One region of the Paenibacillus sp. FSL R5-0486 genome, then DNA from elsewhere that is predicted to be linked to it. Evidence: a T-box and tRNA genes for the amino acid it is inferred to sense, from the RefSeq annotation. Region 1 holds a T-box; the other regions hold tRNA genes.
What was found. A T-box is a leader RNA that pairs with one kind of tRNA and senses whether it is charged. The one in region 1 lies ahead of leuS (leucine--tRNA ligase), so its partner is inferred to be a tRNA-Leu.

Region 1 (4,278 bases):
ACGTGACAAAAAGTATTGCCAGTTAAAGTAAAGGAGGCGATAATAGTTGGATAGAAAGCGTTTTCTGAGAAGATAAATCAATTGTCAATGTGAGGTGTAAAAATGGAAAGTACATATAAAACAAGACTTTCGTCAGAACAGTTGAATGCCATAATAGAGCAGCATTTCTCTGCAAGTATACAGGACTACAAGGAAATGGTGGATGGCTGGGCCAATCATGCATATCTCATTAAACTGAGTGACGCACAGCGAGTGGTACTCAAAATTGCACCGTCAGCTTCGACAAATCTGATGCGCTGTGAACAGGATCTCATGATTGCCGAAGTTGAGGCACTACGCCTCATTACGGAGCTACAGGATGTTCCCGTACCCCAAGTGTTGGCTTATGATGATTCGTTAACTATGGCTTCAGCGCGTTATTTTATCATGGAGTACATGTCTGGAGCGCCCTATAATCAGGTCAAGGATCAATATTCTGCGGAAGAGCAGGAAGTCATTGAACACCAGCTGGGTCGGTACAATCGTCGAATTAATGAAATCAAGGGTGAGAAGTTTGGATATTTCTCGGAGCAAAAACAGCGATATTCCACATGGAAAGAAGCATTTATGAATCTGATGGATGACATTCTTACCGACGGGGAAGAAGCCGGGATTACATTTTCGATCGATTACCCTGAATTGAGACGCCTGATTGAAGAAAAATCGGATGTGCTGGACGATGTCAAAGAACCTGTGCTTATCAGTTGGGATCTGTGGGATGGCAATGTACTAGTGGACGCGGGTCGAATCACAGCGATTATTGATTTTGAACGTTCACTGTGGGCAGATCCTCTGATGGAGCATTATTTCAGTCATTTTAACTATACGCCTGGTTTTGTGAAAGGGTATGGGTATGCGATTACGACTGAAAGTGAGCTGAAAAGAAGAAGTCTCTATGACTTGTACTTTGATCTGGTGCTGCGCATTGAGTGCGCTTATCGTCAATATGATAATCAGGAACATGTGAATTGGACCATTCATAATCTGGAGGAAGGCATTGAGCGTTTTCGGTTATCCTGAACAGCAATGAGTATTATTGAACGGTACGAACCGTGTGACTTAAAAGGGTCATTATAACGTGTAATATTGACTTTGGGCTTGCTTTTTTATATAATGGTCCCGATATTGTATACATATTTCGATGATAAGGATCAGTAGTAATTCCTGTACATAACAGAGAGCCGGCGGTTGGTGCAAGCCGGTTGACAGTGATTTGCGAACTCGCCTTGGAGAAATGCGGTGATTACACCATTCTGTTTAACCTGCTTGTATAAAGCTTGGGTTCAGGAATGGAAATCCGCATCGGTTAACCGCCGTTACAGGTCCAAAGGGAGTGGATGACGAAGCACGTTCGTCCACTAACTAGGGTGGTACCACGGGAATTCAACCTCTCGTCCCTAGCGCTGCAAACGCTACGGGATGCTGAGGTTTTTTTGTTGCAATTAAAGCTAAAGTGAATAACCTGAAGGAGGAACAATAGATGAGTGAGAATAACCAGCCGAAACACGGCTATCAGCCACAAGTCATGGAAAAAAGTTGGCAGCAATATTGGGATGCAAATAAAACGTTTAAAACGGGTGAGGACCCTGCTAAACCGAAATTTTATGCACTGGATATGTTCCCTTATCCATCCGGTTCAGGTCTGCACGTAGGTCACCCGGAAGGATATACGGCAACGGATATCGTTTCCCGTTACAAACGTATGCGCGGTTACAACGTATTGCACCCAATGGGTTGGGATGCTTTCGGTCTGCCTGCTGAGCAACATGCACTGGATACAGGTGAACATCCACGAGATATTACATTCCGTAATATTGACAATTTCCGTCGCCAGATCAAATCGCTTGGTTTCTCCTATGACTGGGATCGTGAGATCAGCACAACGGACCCTGAATACTATAAATGGACGCAATGGATCTTTATTCAGCTGTACAACAAAGGTCTGGCTTATGTAGATGAAGTTGCAGTTAACTGGTGTGAAGCCCTTGGAACGGTACTTGCTAATGAAGAGGTTATTGATGGCAAGAGTGAACGCGGAGGACATCCGGTTGTACGCAAACCGATGCGTCAATGGGTTCTGAGAATTACCGAGTATGCAGAGCGTCTGTTGGAAGACCTGGAAGAGCTAGATTGGTCTGAAAGCATCAAGGATATGCAGCGCAACTGGATCGGTAAATCGACAGGGGCGGAAGTTGTATTTGCCATTGAGGGTCGCGAGGAAGTTATCAAGGTGTTCACTACCCGTGCGGACACATTGTTCGGTGCGAGCTTTGCAGTACTGGCTCCGGAACATGAGTTGGTAGAAGCAATTACAACCGATGACCAACGTGAAGCTATTCAGGCTTATCAGGAGCAGGCTTCTCGTAAGAGTGATCTGGAACGTACAGATTTGGCCAAAGACAAAACAGGTGTATTCACTGGCGCTTATGCAATCAACCCTGTTAATGGTGCAAAACTGCCGATCTGGATTGCTGATTACGTTCTTGCAGGTTACGGTACAGGTGCGGTTATGGCAGTTCCGGGTCATGATGCACGCGACTGGGAATTTGCGAAGCAGTTCGGTCTGGATATCATCGAGGTTATTCAAGGTGGAGACGTTACACAAGAGGCATATTCGGGTGATGGCGCGCATGTGAATTCCGATTTCTTGAACGGACTGAACAATGAAGAAGCGGTTGCCAAGATGATTGCTTGGCTGGAAGAGAACGGTAAAGGACAAGGGAAAGTGACCTATCGTCTGCGCGATTGGTTGTTCAGCCGTCAGCGTTACTGGGGTGAGCCAATCCCGATTCTGCATTTGGAAGACGGAACGATGAAGACCGTACCGGAGGATCAACTTCCACTGCTGCTGCCTGATATCGACCAGATCAAACCTTCGGGTACAGGAGAATCACCACTGGCGAATGTTACGGAGTGGGTGAATACGGTAGATCCGGAAACGGGAATGAAGGCACGTCGTGAGACCAACACCATGCCACAATGGGCGGGTAGCTGCTGGTATTACCTGCGCTTTATCGATCCGCGCAATGACAAGGAACTGATCTCCAAGGAGAAACAGCAGCAGTGGCTGCCAGTTGATCTGTACATTGGCGGAGCAGAGCACGCTGTACTTCACTTGCTGTACGCTCGTTTCTGGCACAAAGTGCTGTATGATCTGGGTGTTGTGGAGACTAAAGAGCCTTTCCACAAACTGGTGAACCAAGGTATGATCCTGGGTACCAATAATGAGAAAATGAGTAAATCACGTGGTAATGTCATTAATCCGGATGAAATCGTCAATGAATTCGGTGCAGATACATTGCGTCTGTACGAGATGTTCATGGGACCATTGGAAGCGACAAAACCGTGGAATGCAAACGGGGTTGAAGGCATGCACCGCTTCCTGTCACGTGTATGGCGTCTCTTCATTAACGAAGACACAGGAGCCATCAATGACAAGATTACGGTGGACGGTGGAACGGATGAGTTCAAACGGACTGCTCACAAAACGATCAAAAAAGTTACGGAAGATCTGGAACATCTGCGCTTCAACACATCCATCAGCCAGCTGATGATTTTCATCAACGATGCATACAAAGCGGACACACTGCCTCGTGAAGCGATGGAGAAATTTGTGCAGCTGTTGTCACCACTGGCACCACATATGGCAGAGGAACTGTGGAGCCGTTTGGGTCACGAAGGTGGGATCTCTTACGTGGCTTGGCCTGAATATGATGAGTCCATGACAGTGGATGCGGAAGTAGAAATCGTTGTTCAGGTAAATGGTAAAATTGTAACTCGTGCTACGATCGCGAAGGATCTGGATGCACAGGGTATGCAGGACTTTACGATGGAGCTGGCACCTGTTAAGCAGGCGCTGGAAGGCAAGACCATTCGCAAGGTCATTGCCGTTCCAGGCAAACTCGTTAATATTGTTGCCGGTTAATCTCACCGGCTCGGAATAGTTCATCCAGCTTTAACAAATCTTCATCATATTTGTCATGTGTCGTGTGGATCAGGCTGTCGAAAACGCCGTCAAGACTAACCTTCAGCAGTGCAAGTGCCTGAGCGGTAATACCGCCAGGTACAGCGACACGAGCCTGAAGCTCTTGCGGGGTGTATCCTCCTTCGGTGAGAAGCTTGCCTGTTCCCAGGAGCATTTCGCCAGCCAGAGCGCAGGCATCTGCCCTTTTAATGCCTGTCAGCTTCACTGCACTTTCGATCCACTGTTCCAAAAAGAACGATATGAATGCAGGTCCG
Region 2 (4,278 bases), 220 kb from region 1:
CGTCTGCTCTGTCATGCTGATCTGAATGTTCCTGATGTGCTTATCGGTGATCCGCTAAGACTTCGGCAGGTACTGGATAATTTGCTGAGTAATGCAATTAAGTTCACGGAACAAGGTGAAGTGCAGTTACAGGTGGATGTGAGGCAACAACTGATGGATACCGTTGTATTGGTATTCTCTGTGCGTGATACGGGAATTGGCATTCCTCAGCATCAGATCGAACCATTGTTTGATGCATTTACCCAGACCGACATCTCCCATGCGCGCCGATTTGGCGGAAGCGGTCTTGGTCTGACCATCTGCAAAGAACTGCTGGAACTGATGAATGGTCAGATTTCGGTGGAGAGTACAGAGGGGAAAGGTACACAGTTTGAGGTGACACTGCCCTTGCTGCGCCAACAGGCCATTCCCAATGTAGGATAATCAATCAAGCAGAACAGCCGGGCGGTCTCGGCTGTTTTTTTATTGTATTGGATTGTTTTACGAACGGGCGTTCTGTTATAATGCAAGTGTTGAATGGGGGAGACACAGCATGAGTAAGAGACGCACAAGAAGAAAACGTAAAGGTAAGCAAGGTTTCAAAAAGCAGGTTCTGACGCTGGTAGCAATGCTGCTGGTAGCCCTCTATGCCTGGGCTGGGGGCGAATGGCCCGAGGAGATACCTAATCCATTCGGTGGGACTAATAAGAGTGTAGACCATACCATTACGTTCCCTTCAGAGCGTTATCCCGAAACAGCCAAACATATTAAAGCTGCTATCAAGGCAGGGCATTCGGATGTATGCACCATTAATCGTAATGGAGCGGAAGGCAATCGGGATCTATCACTTAAGGGTGTTCCGGTCAAAAAAGGTAAGGATCGTGACGAGTGGCCAATGGCGATGTGTGCTGAGGGAGGAACAGGTGCAGATATCCAGTACATTACCCCGAAGGATAATCGTGGTGCAGGTTCATGGGTAGGGAATCAGTTAAGTACATATCCGGATGGAACACGAGTGAAGTTTGTAGTGAAGTAACAACAGGATATGGTTGGGCAGAAATAAGGATTGTAAGGCCTTTGTTGTGAGGTCAGTGGCAGCGTGGTACAGGATAAGTAGAAGAGAAAAACCAGACGTGCATGCGTCTGGTTTTTTGGTGTAAAGTGCTGGCATAAATAGATCTAGTTAACGTATCTATACGGGAACTGGAGTTTCTAGGATTACAGAGCCGACTAAACGAGTTGCATTCCGCTTAAATGATGAGACCGGATGCTTAACAGACGCGTAACATGTTCCACCTCATCAAACGGTATCCACAGACTGCCGTGGACCGTACGTAAGGAAAGAATGGATGTATCAGCGGTACGCTCGGGAAATCCGGTTACCGTCTGACCGCTTGTATTACGAACCATGATCTGTTGCTTGCGCCGGATGGCAATTTCTACCTCTTTTTTCATAAGTCATTGCTCCTGATTATGAGATGTTAAATCCATATGTCAATGTTTTCAATGGTTAATTTGTCTTCTTTATCTAGTCTATCAGAACTAGGTATAGATTTCCAGAAGAGAAATCAACAATCTTCTAGGTGATTTGTCTTAGCTGTGGATGATCCGTTTTTGAATGGGGATTACGGGGTTATATTAGGGTAAAAGGAGGGGAACGGAATGACACAATTGATTATTGGGCTGGCCCGTACCGAGAACGAGGCTATAATTATGCTGAATAAGGTCAAAGAGGAAGGCATCAAGGATAAATATTTGGGAGCGGTGGCGAAGGAGCAGCTTAATCTGGAGCTGGTGAGCGAAAAGACGGGGCTACCCAAACCTTTGAAGGGTGCCGGAACAGATGGTGCCTTTGGCGCTCTGAAAGGCATATTGGCTGGTCTGGGGAAGCGAATGGATCAGACGATGTCGATCGGAAATGCAGTGCGTAGACTCGCTGGTAATGAGATTGGGAGTGAGACCGATGATTTGGTGCTTACACTGACTGAAGCGGGGATCTCGGAGGAGGATGCGCGGTATTACGAAGATTGGCTGTTAAAGGACCATATCTTGGTTATCGTGGAGTGCAGTGAGGAAGAAGCGGCTCGTGTTCAACCTATTTTACTTTTTTAGTTTAATTTAAGGCTGATTTTAGGTTTCTTTAATGTTGGGGAGGTATTCTTATCTCACACCTCCCTTAATATAGATTGGTTTACCGGAAGTCCGGGACCGCAACTCGGACTTTCTAGGCACTGTGAGCTGACGCTTGCAGTGCCTGTTTCATTTTTTTTATTATTTTTAATAAAAGTGTTGCAAAGTTAATTAGTTCATGGTAAGATATTTCTTGTCGCCAAGAAATACATAATCCTGCCGGGGTGGCGGAATTGGCAGACGCACAGGACTTAAAATCCTGCGGTAGGTGACTACCGTACCGGTTCGATCCCGGTCCTCGGCATAACTAGGTTTATTCCCGATAGACAGTGTTAAATGGACGATAATTATCGTTGAGTTCTGTGTACTTGTAATGAAGCATTTGCAGGTACACAGGATTCGCGCAAACACACTCGAAGCACTCCACCGTAAATTGCGGAAGGGGTGTTTTTTGTTGTGGTGAGAATTACGAAAGTTAGTGTAGATAATCGTGGGAAGCGGCGTAGCGCGGTTCCTCGATTATAAGCGTGCTGAGGGGTTAGCCGAGCAGACGCAGAGCGACTATACGCGGCACGGTTTTATTCGGAAGTATCCGAGCGCTTGGTCAACGGCAGATAGACTTGCGGATGCGGCCTTCAAGTATCTGGCGGAAGATAAACGCATTGCTCTTGTTCGGCGGTCAGAAAAGGCCGACGTCCAATAGGTGGTTCGAGTCGCAGACCGTGGATTCCCTCTCTGCGATAGGCGTTTATGTAATTGTAGACGGTGGAAAGTGAACATCCGATGAACTTGCTGATGTCCTTTTTGGACACTCCATGAAGATTAAGCAAGATCGTTTGATATCTTTCGTGCATTCGCAAGTCCTGGTCGCTATGATGGCTATCTTCATTGCCAAAATTTCAGGATTGTTCGGTCTTCATTAAGGAGTTTTGATAGTTTCACTTGTCGTACCTCACAGGCTCATAGGGTAATGATTTTACGATATACGGCATTGTTTCCGCTGTCCAAAAATATACCCAGAAAATGGAGTCAAAGGGAAAAATATTGACAGGTACCTTGCAATAAACGGTAGTAGGTGGTAATATTTGTATTAACAGCTACTGTTTATTGCTCAGTACTAAATAAAGCGTGGTGAAAAATTATGAATGTTCAATTCAAGAAGGGTGTGTTGGAGCTTTGTGTTCTTGTTTTAACATCAAAAAAGGACCGTTACGGATATGAGTTAGTTGAACAGATATCGCAAAAATTTGAAATAGCGGAGGGAACCATCTATCCGTTGTTAAGAAGACTGGCTTCGGAAGGATTATTTTCAACCTATTTATCCGAATCGGATGAGGGACCTCCCCGCAAATACTATAAGATTACCGATGAGGGAAGGAAAGTTATGAACAAAATGATTGAAGAATGGAACGCTTTTGCCGTAGGAGTGCAGGAAATGATTGGGGAGGGATCGGATTGAATAAAGAAGCCTATCTAAATGAATTGGCACAGTATCTGAAGCTGCTTCCTCCTGAGGAATTTACTGATATTATGGCTGAATTCAGGGAACATTTTGAGTTTGCCAAATTAAGCGGACGGTCTGAAGCAGAGGTGATCTCCAAGCTGGGAAATCCCCGATTGGTTGCTCGTGAAGTACTTGCCCAGTCTCAAATTGCAAAGGCGGATAAATCGCCTACGCTCTTAAGCGTAACTAAAGCGGTTTTGGCAACAGTGAGTTTAGGATTGTTCAACTTAATTATCGTTATGCTGCCATTTGTCGCTTCTTTAGTTATCATTGCCGGGGGATTCGGCTTTGCAATTTTCTTAATCATTTCGCCGATCTTATTCATTATTCAGAATCAGTCGGTCGCGTTTTTCTTCAATGATATTTTTCTTATGCTTGTCTTGGTCGGTGGAGGAATTTTGATAGTCATTGGAGCATTAAAATTTACCCGAATTTATTACAATCTTGTTATCAGGTATCTGAAATATAATTTGAAAGTCATAAAAAGGATGTGAGCTATATTGAAAAATAGATTCCGGAACTTAACCAGACTTGCTCTTCTACTGATCGTTATCGGAGTAATTGGAAATGTAGTGCTGTATATGTTAGGAAAGTCGCCATTCAATTTGGGTGAGATTTCTACTGAACAAAATGTTCGGATGGACCAGACAACAAACGTCCTTATC
Region 3 (4,278 bases), 2.7 Mb from region 1:
TCTGACTCCCGCTCAACGTGAAACTGCTTTTGGTAATGACCAGAATCAATTAGGCTTCTCAATTCTCAGAATCTACGTTGATCCAGATTCCAATAACTGGTATCGTGAAGTTGCCACAGCCAAACGGGCTATCGAAAAGGGTGCTATTGTATTTGCATCCCCATGGAATCCTCCAAGCAGCATGGTTGAAACATTCAACCGCAATGGGGACACAAATGCCAAACGTCTGAAATACGACAAATATACCGCATATGCGCAACATCTGAACGACTTTGTAACCTACATGAAAAATAACGGCGTAGATCTGTATGCCATTTCTGTGCAAAACGAACCGGATTATGCTCATGACTGGACTTGGTGGACTCCACAAGAGATCCTTCGATTCATGAAAGAAAATGCCGGGTCCATCCAAGGTACCAAAGTCATGGCGCCTGAATCCTTCCAGTACTTAAAGAACATATCCGACCCAATCCTGAATGATCCGCAGGCACTTGCCAACATGGACATTCTGGGAGCACATACGTATGGAACCCAAATTTCAAATTTTGCCTACCCTCTCTTTAAGCAAAAAGGAGCCGGTAAAGAACTGTGGATGACTGAAGTGTATGTTCCAAACAGTGACAACAACTCAGCAGACCGCTGGCCTGAAGCATTAGACGTTTCCTATCACATGCACAATGCCATGGTAGAAGGTGATTTCCAGGCCTACGTGTGGTGGTACATCCGCAGACAGTATGGTCCGATGAAAGAGGACGGTACCATAAGCAAACGCGGGTATAATATGGCTCATTTCTCTAAATTCGTGCGTCCAGGCTACCTGCGAGTCGATGCAACGAAAAATCCGGATACAAACACATTTGTCTCAGCCTATAAAGGTGATAACAAAGTCGTCGTCGTGGCAATTAACCGTGGAACTTCAGCCACAAGCCAAAAATTCGTTCTGCAGAATGGTAATGCCTCTACTGTGTCCTCATGGATTACGGACAGCAGTCGAAACCTGGCAAGCGGAACCTCGCTTAACGTATCCAATGGAGCCTTCACGGCACAGCTCCCGCCTCAGAGCGTAACAACGTTTGTTGCCAACGTTACTGGCGGAAATAGCGGCGGGAATACAGGCAGTGGCACTACGTATGAAGCCGAGACCGGAACGTCACTTACGGAAGCTGCCATTGAAACAATCTACACCGGTTACACTGGGTCCGGGTATGTTAACTTCAATGCGATGACTGGTTCGGCCATTCAATGGAACGGCATTAATAACACGACAACAGGTACCAAAAACGTAAAGTTTCGTTATGCGCTGGAAAGCGGCACTCGGAACCTCGACATTTTTGTGAACGGAACCAAAGTCATTAGCAACGAGCCCTTTCCGGCTACGGGAAGCTGGTCCACTTGGGTTGAAAAAACAATACAGGTTCCCATGAACACGGGGACCAATACATTGAAAGTGGTTACCACCGGATCGGAAGGACCGAATATTGACAGCGTTAATGTTACCGCAGCACAATAAACGTTCCGTATGGCTGATGGAAGACATTTACTGTACGTGCAGCTAAGCACTAACCTCTTGAATACTCATCACTAAAGTTAGTGTTATATCAAAAAATGCAAAAAAAGACTCCTTAAGCGTTAGCTTAAGGAGTCTTTTTTTTAGATGCGGTCGAGAGGACTCGAACCTCCACGGGGGTTAGCCCACACGGACCTGAACCGTGCGCGTCTGCCAATTCCGCCACGACCGCATATTGTATCTCCGTCATCGATATCGGCGACAAGAAATAATATATCATGCGTAATCTATCATGTCAACACTGAAAATAATAACAATAAAGCCCGAATCAGACGTCCATGTCGATTCGGGCTTTACCTTTAACTGCTGCTAATAGTTTGGTTCATTAATACGGAAGCATACTACAAATTACAGCTTGGAAGGCCAGTTGCCATACCATGCATAACCGCCTCTTCTTTCTTTATCAATATCACTTAATTTGTATTTTACTACCCCGTCACGACCAATAAAGATTGGTTTATCCGTTCCGATCTCATAGAAGCGTGCCCAAATTGGTGCAGCTTTGGAATCAGCGATAATTTTACTATCTCCATTAGCTCTTTCATACTTGTAACCCGTAATTTTCACTTTGTTAAACCAAGCCTCCGCTCCTTTAATGGATGCGGTAATTTTAGCGTTAGCAGGTCTGGTTTTTAGAAATTTAACAATCGTTACACTCTCTCCAGCTGTCAGCGATGGCACTTCGTAGATTCTTGCGCTCGCTGGTTTAAGAGAGCTGGAATCATGTTGTTGTCCCCATGCTGTCAGCTTACCACCTGAAACGACCTGTGTATTCAGAATCGCCTCAACACCTTTGGCAACTGAATTTTTACTGCGGTTAGCAAGTGTGCTGTCGATAAATGAGAAATCACCTTTGCGTGCTGCTACTTCATCCAGCATGATCATTACATTAATCATGGCATCATCATTGTAAGTGATGTGCTTGTGGTATCCGGAGCTTTGGTAAACTTGTGGCCACCCGCCGTTTGAATACTGCATGTTGATCAAAAAGTTAATTCCTTTGATTGCAGCTGTGGAGTAACGCGGATCATTCGTCTTTTTAAATTCCTTCGCCAATCTTCTAATTTCTGAGTATGTAGCCTTGTTGTCTATCGTGGACTTTGCCCACTCTCCACTTGTCTGTTTATAATCTTTTCTCCAACCTCCATCCGGTAGCTGGTTCTTCAAAATATCAGAAATACTCGCTGTAGTACCCGACGCATCTGCAGCAGATACCGTCCCTAAAGGGAGAACTGCCATTCCAACTACTGAGAACACCATCGTACATGCCAGGACAAAAGTAATTATTTTCTTCGCTTTCAAATGTAACACTCTCCTATGTTCGTTTTTATAAATCTTCCACTTCTACTTTACCTATGATATACGCCCCAAACCTCCTTTATTTGTATTTATCGCATAATAAAATCAATTTTAATCCAATATGTGGATTGGATAATCAGATAATATGCAAAAAAACGATTTTTGTCAATATATGCAACTTAATGAATATAATCTCTCTAATTCTACATAACGGGATAGTTCTTTTAACTCATGACAAACCTATTTATTTATCCAAATTCGTATTAAACGAACCAATAATGACGTTTTTGTCATGAATGATACCCAAACTTGATCCCTTCTTTCATATAAAAACCTTAATTCCGCTAACATTGAGGTATTACGAAGGGTTTTAAATGGGTTTGACAATTACGCATTTATGCAATATAGTTTCAAATAGTTACAAAAACTTAATTATTCATTGCCGAGTTTCATGTTTGAAAACGGGGGAACCAATTTGGGTGAATTATTCTTATACATAGGAAATATAGGGAACCTTCTACCGAACCCTTAGCTAACTCCGTAGGCATCGAAGGGAGAACATTGATTTTGAAAAAACTGATTATCTCCATTTTTGGAGCAGCTGTATTATTTACATCCGGGGCAACAAGCACAGAGGCAAGCAGTATCAACTCCGTAGTGAACAACATGACAGGTATTCCTTACAAATGGGGTGGCACAACTGTAGCCGGCTTCGACTGTTCTGGTTTTATGAGATATCTTTTCAACAAATACAGCATTGAATTGCCACGTACTTCGCAGCAGCAAGCCAAAGCAGGTACTCCCGTATCCAAGAGCAATGTTCGGACAGGTGATCTCGTGTTCTTTAATACAACAGGCAAAGGCATTTCACATACAGGTGTATATATCGGCGGCGGACAATTCGCTCATGCCTCCAGCAGTAAAGGTGTAAGCATCACGAAGTTATCGAATCCATACTTCAATGATCGTTATGTAACAGCACGTCGGGTAACTGGACAGTTTATGTATGATAAAATGTTAGGTAAAATGTGATTCACATACAAAAAGGCATCGGTTATTAACCGGATGCCTTTTTTGCACTTAAAAATGTATGTTGCATTGCTTACTAATGCAGCGCCTTCTGCACTCGCATCGCACCCTGAGACAGGGCATGTCCTCCACCAACAGCTCCAGCCACGGCTACGGTCTCCATAATCTCCTGATCTGTTGCGCCCTTAGCACGGGCTTCTTCTACATGGTAGAAGGTACATACCTCATTGTTGGCGAATAATCCAATGCCAAGCGCAATTAGCTGTTTTGTCTTCGCATCAATCACACCAGGTTGGAAACATTCTCCAGTAAACTCATGATACGACTTCACCACACCTGGCAGTACATCGCTTAATGCTCCAATCTGATCCTTGTAGGCATGA

Region 2: it encodes a tRNA-Leu, which carries the amino acid that the T-box ahead of leuS (leucine--tRNA ligase) is inferred to sense. The anticodon was not compared.
Region 3: it encodes a tRNA-Leu, which carries the amino acid that the T-box ahead of leuS (leucine--tRNA ligase) is inferred to sense. The anticodon was not compared.

The regions. Positions count from the first base shown of each region.
Region 1 covers NZ_CP150237.1:5,078,847-5,083,124, reverse strand. Annotated here, with positions in the region: gene MKY01_RS22495 (aminoglycoside phosphotransferase family protein) at 103-1,059, shown strand; T-box leader at 1,172-1,441, shown strand; gene leuS (leucine--tRNA ligase) at 1,520-3,964, shown strand; gene comER (late competence protein ComER) at 3,945-4,278, opposite strand, start outside.
Region 2 covers NZ_CP150237.1:4,863,567-4,867,844, reverse strand. Annotated here, with positions in the region: gene MKY01_RS21565 (ATP-binding protein) at 1-423, shown strand, start outside; gene MKY01_RS21560 (NucA/NucB deoxyribonuclease domain-containing protein) at 533-1,015, shown strand; gene MKY01_RS21555 (hypothetical protein) at 1,210-1,434, opposite strand; gene MKY01_RS21550 (general stress protein) at 1,642-2,091, shown strand; tRNA gene MKY01_RS21545 (tRNA-Leu) at 2,328-2,413, shown strand; gene MKY01_RS21540 (PadR family transcriptional regulator) at 3,251-3,568, shown strand; gene MKY01_RS21535 (DUF1700 domain-containing protein) at 3,565-4,107, shown strand; gene MKY01_RS21530 (DUF4097 family beta strand repeat-containing protein) at 4,114-4,278, shown strand, end outside.
Region 3 covers NZ_CP150237.1:2,347,385-2,351,662, reverse strand. Annotated here, with positions in the region: gene MKY01_RS10680 (carbohydrate-binding protein) at 1-1,510, shown strand, start outside; tRNA gene MKY01_RS10675 (tRNA-Leu) at 1,656-1,739, opposite strand; gene pelA (pectate lyase) at 1,916-2,878, opposite strand; cyclic di-AMP (ydaO/yuaA leader) riboswitch at 3,297-3,428, shown strand; gene MKY01_RS10665 (C40 family peptidase) at 3,434-3,898, shown strand; gene MKY01_RS10660 (carboxymuconolactone decarboxylase family protein) at 3,972-4,278, opposite strand, start outside.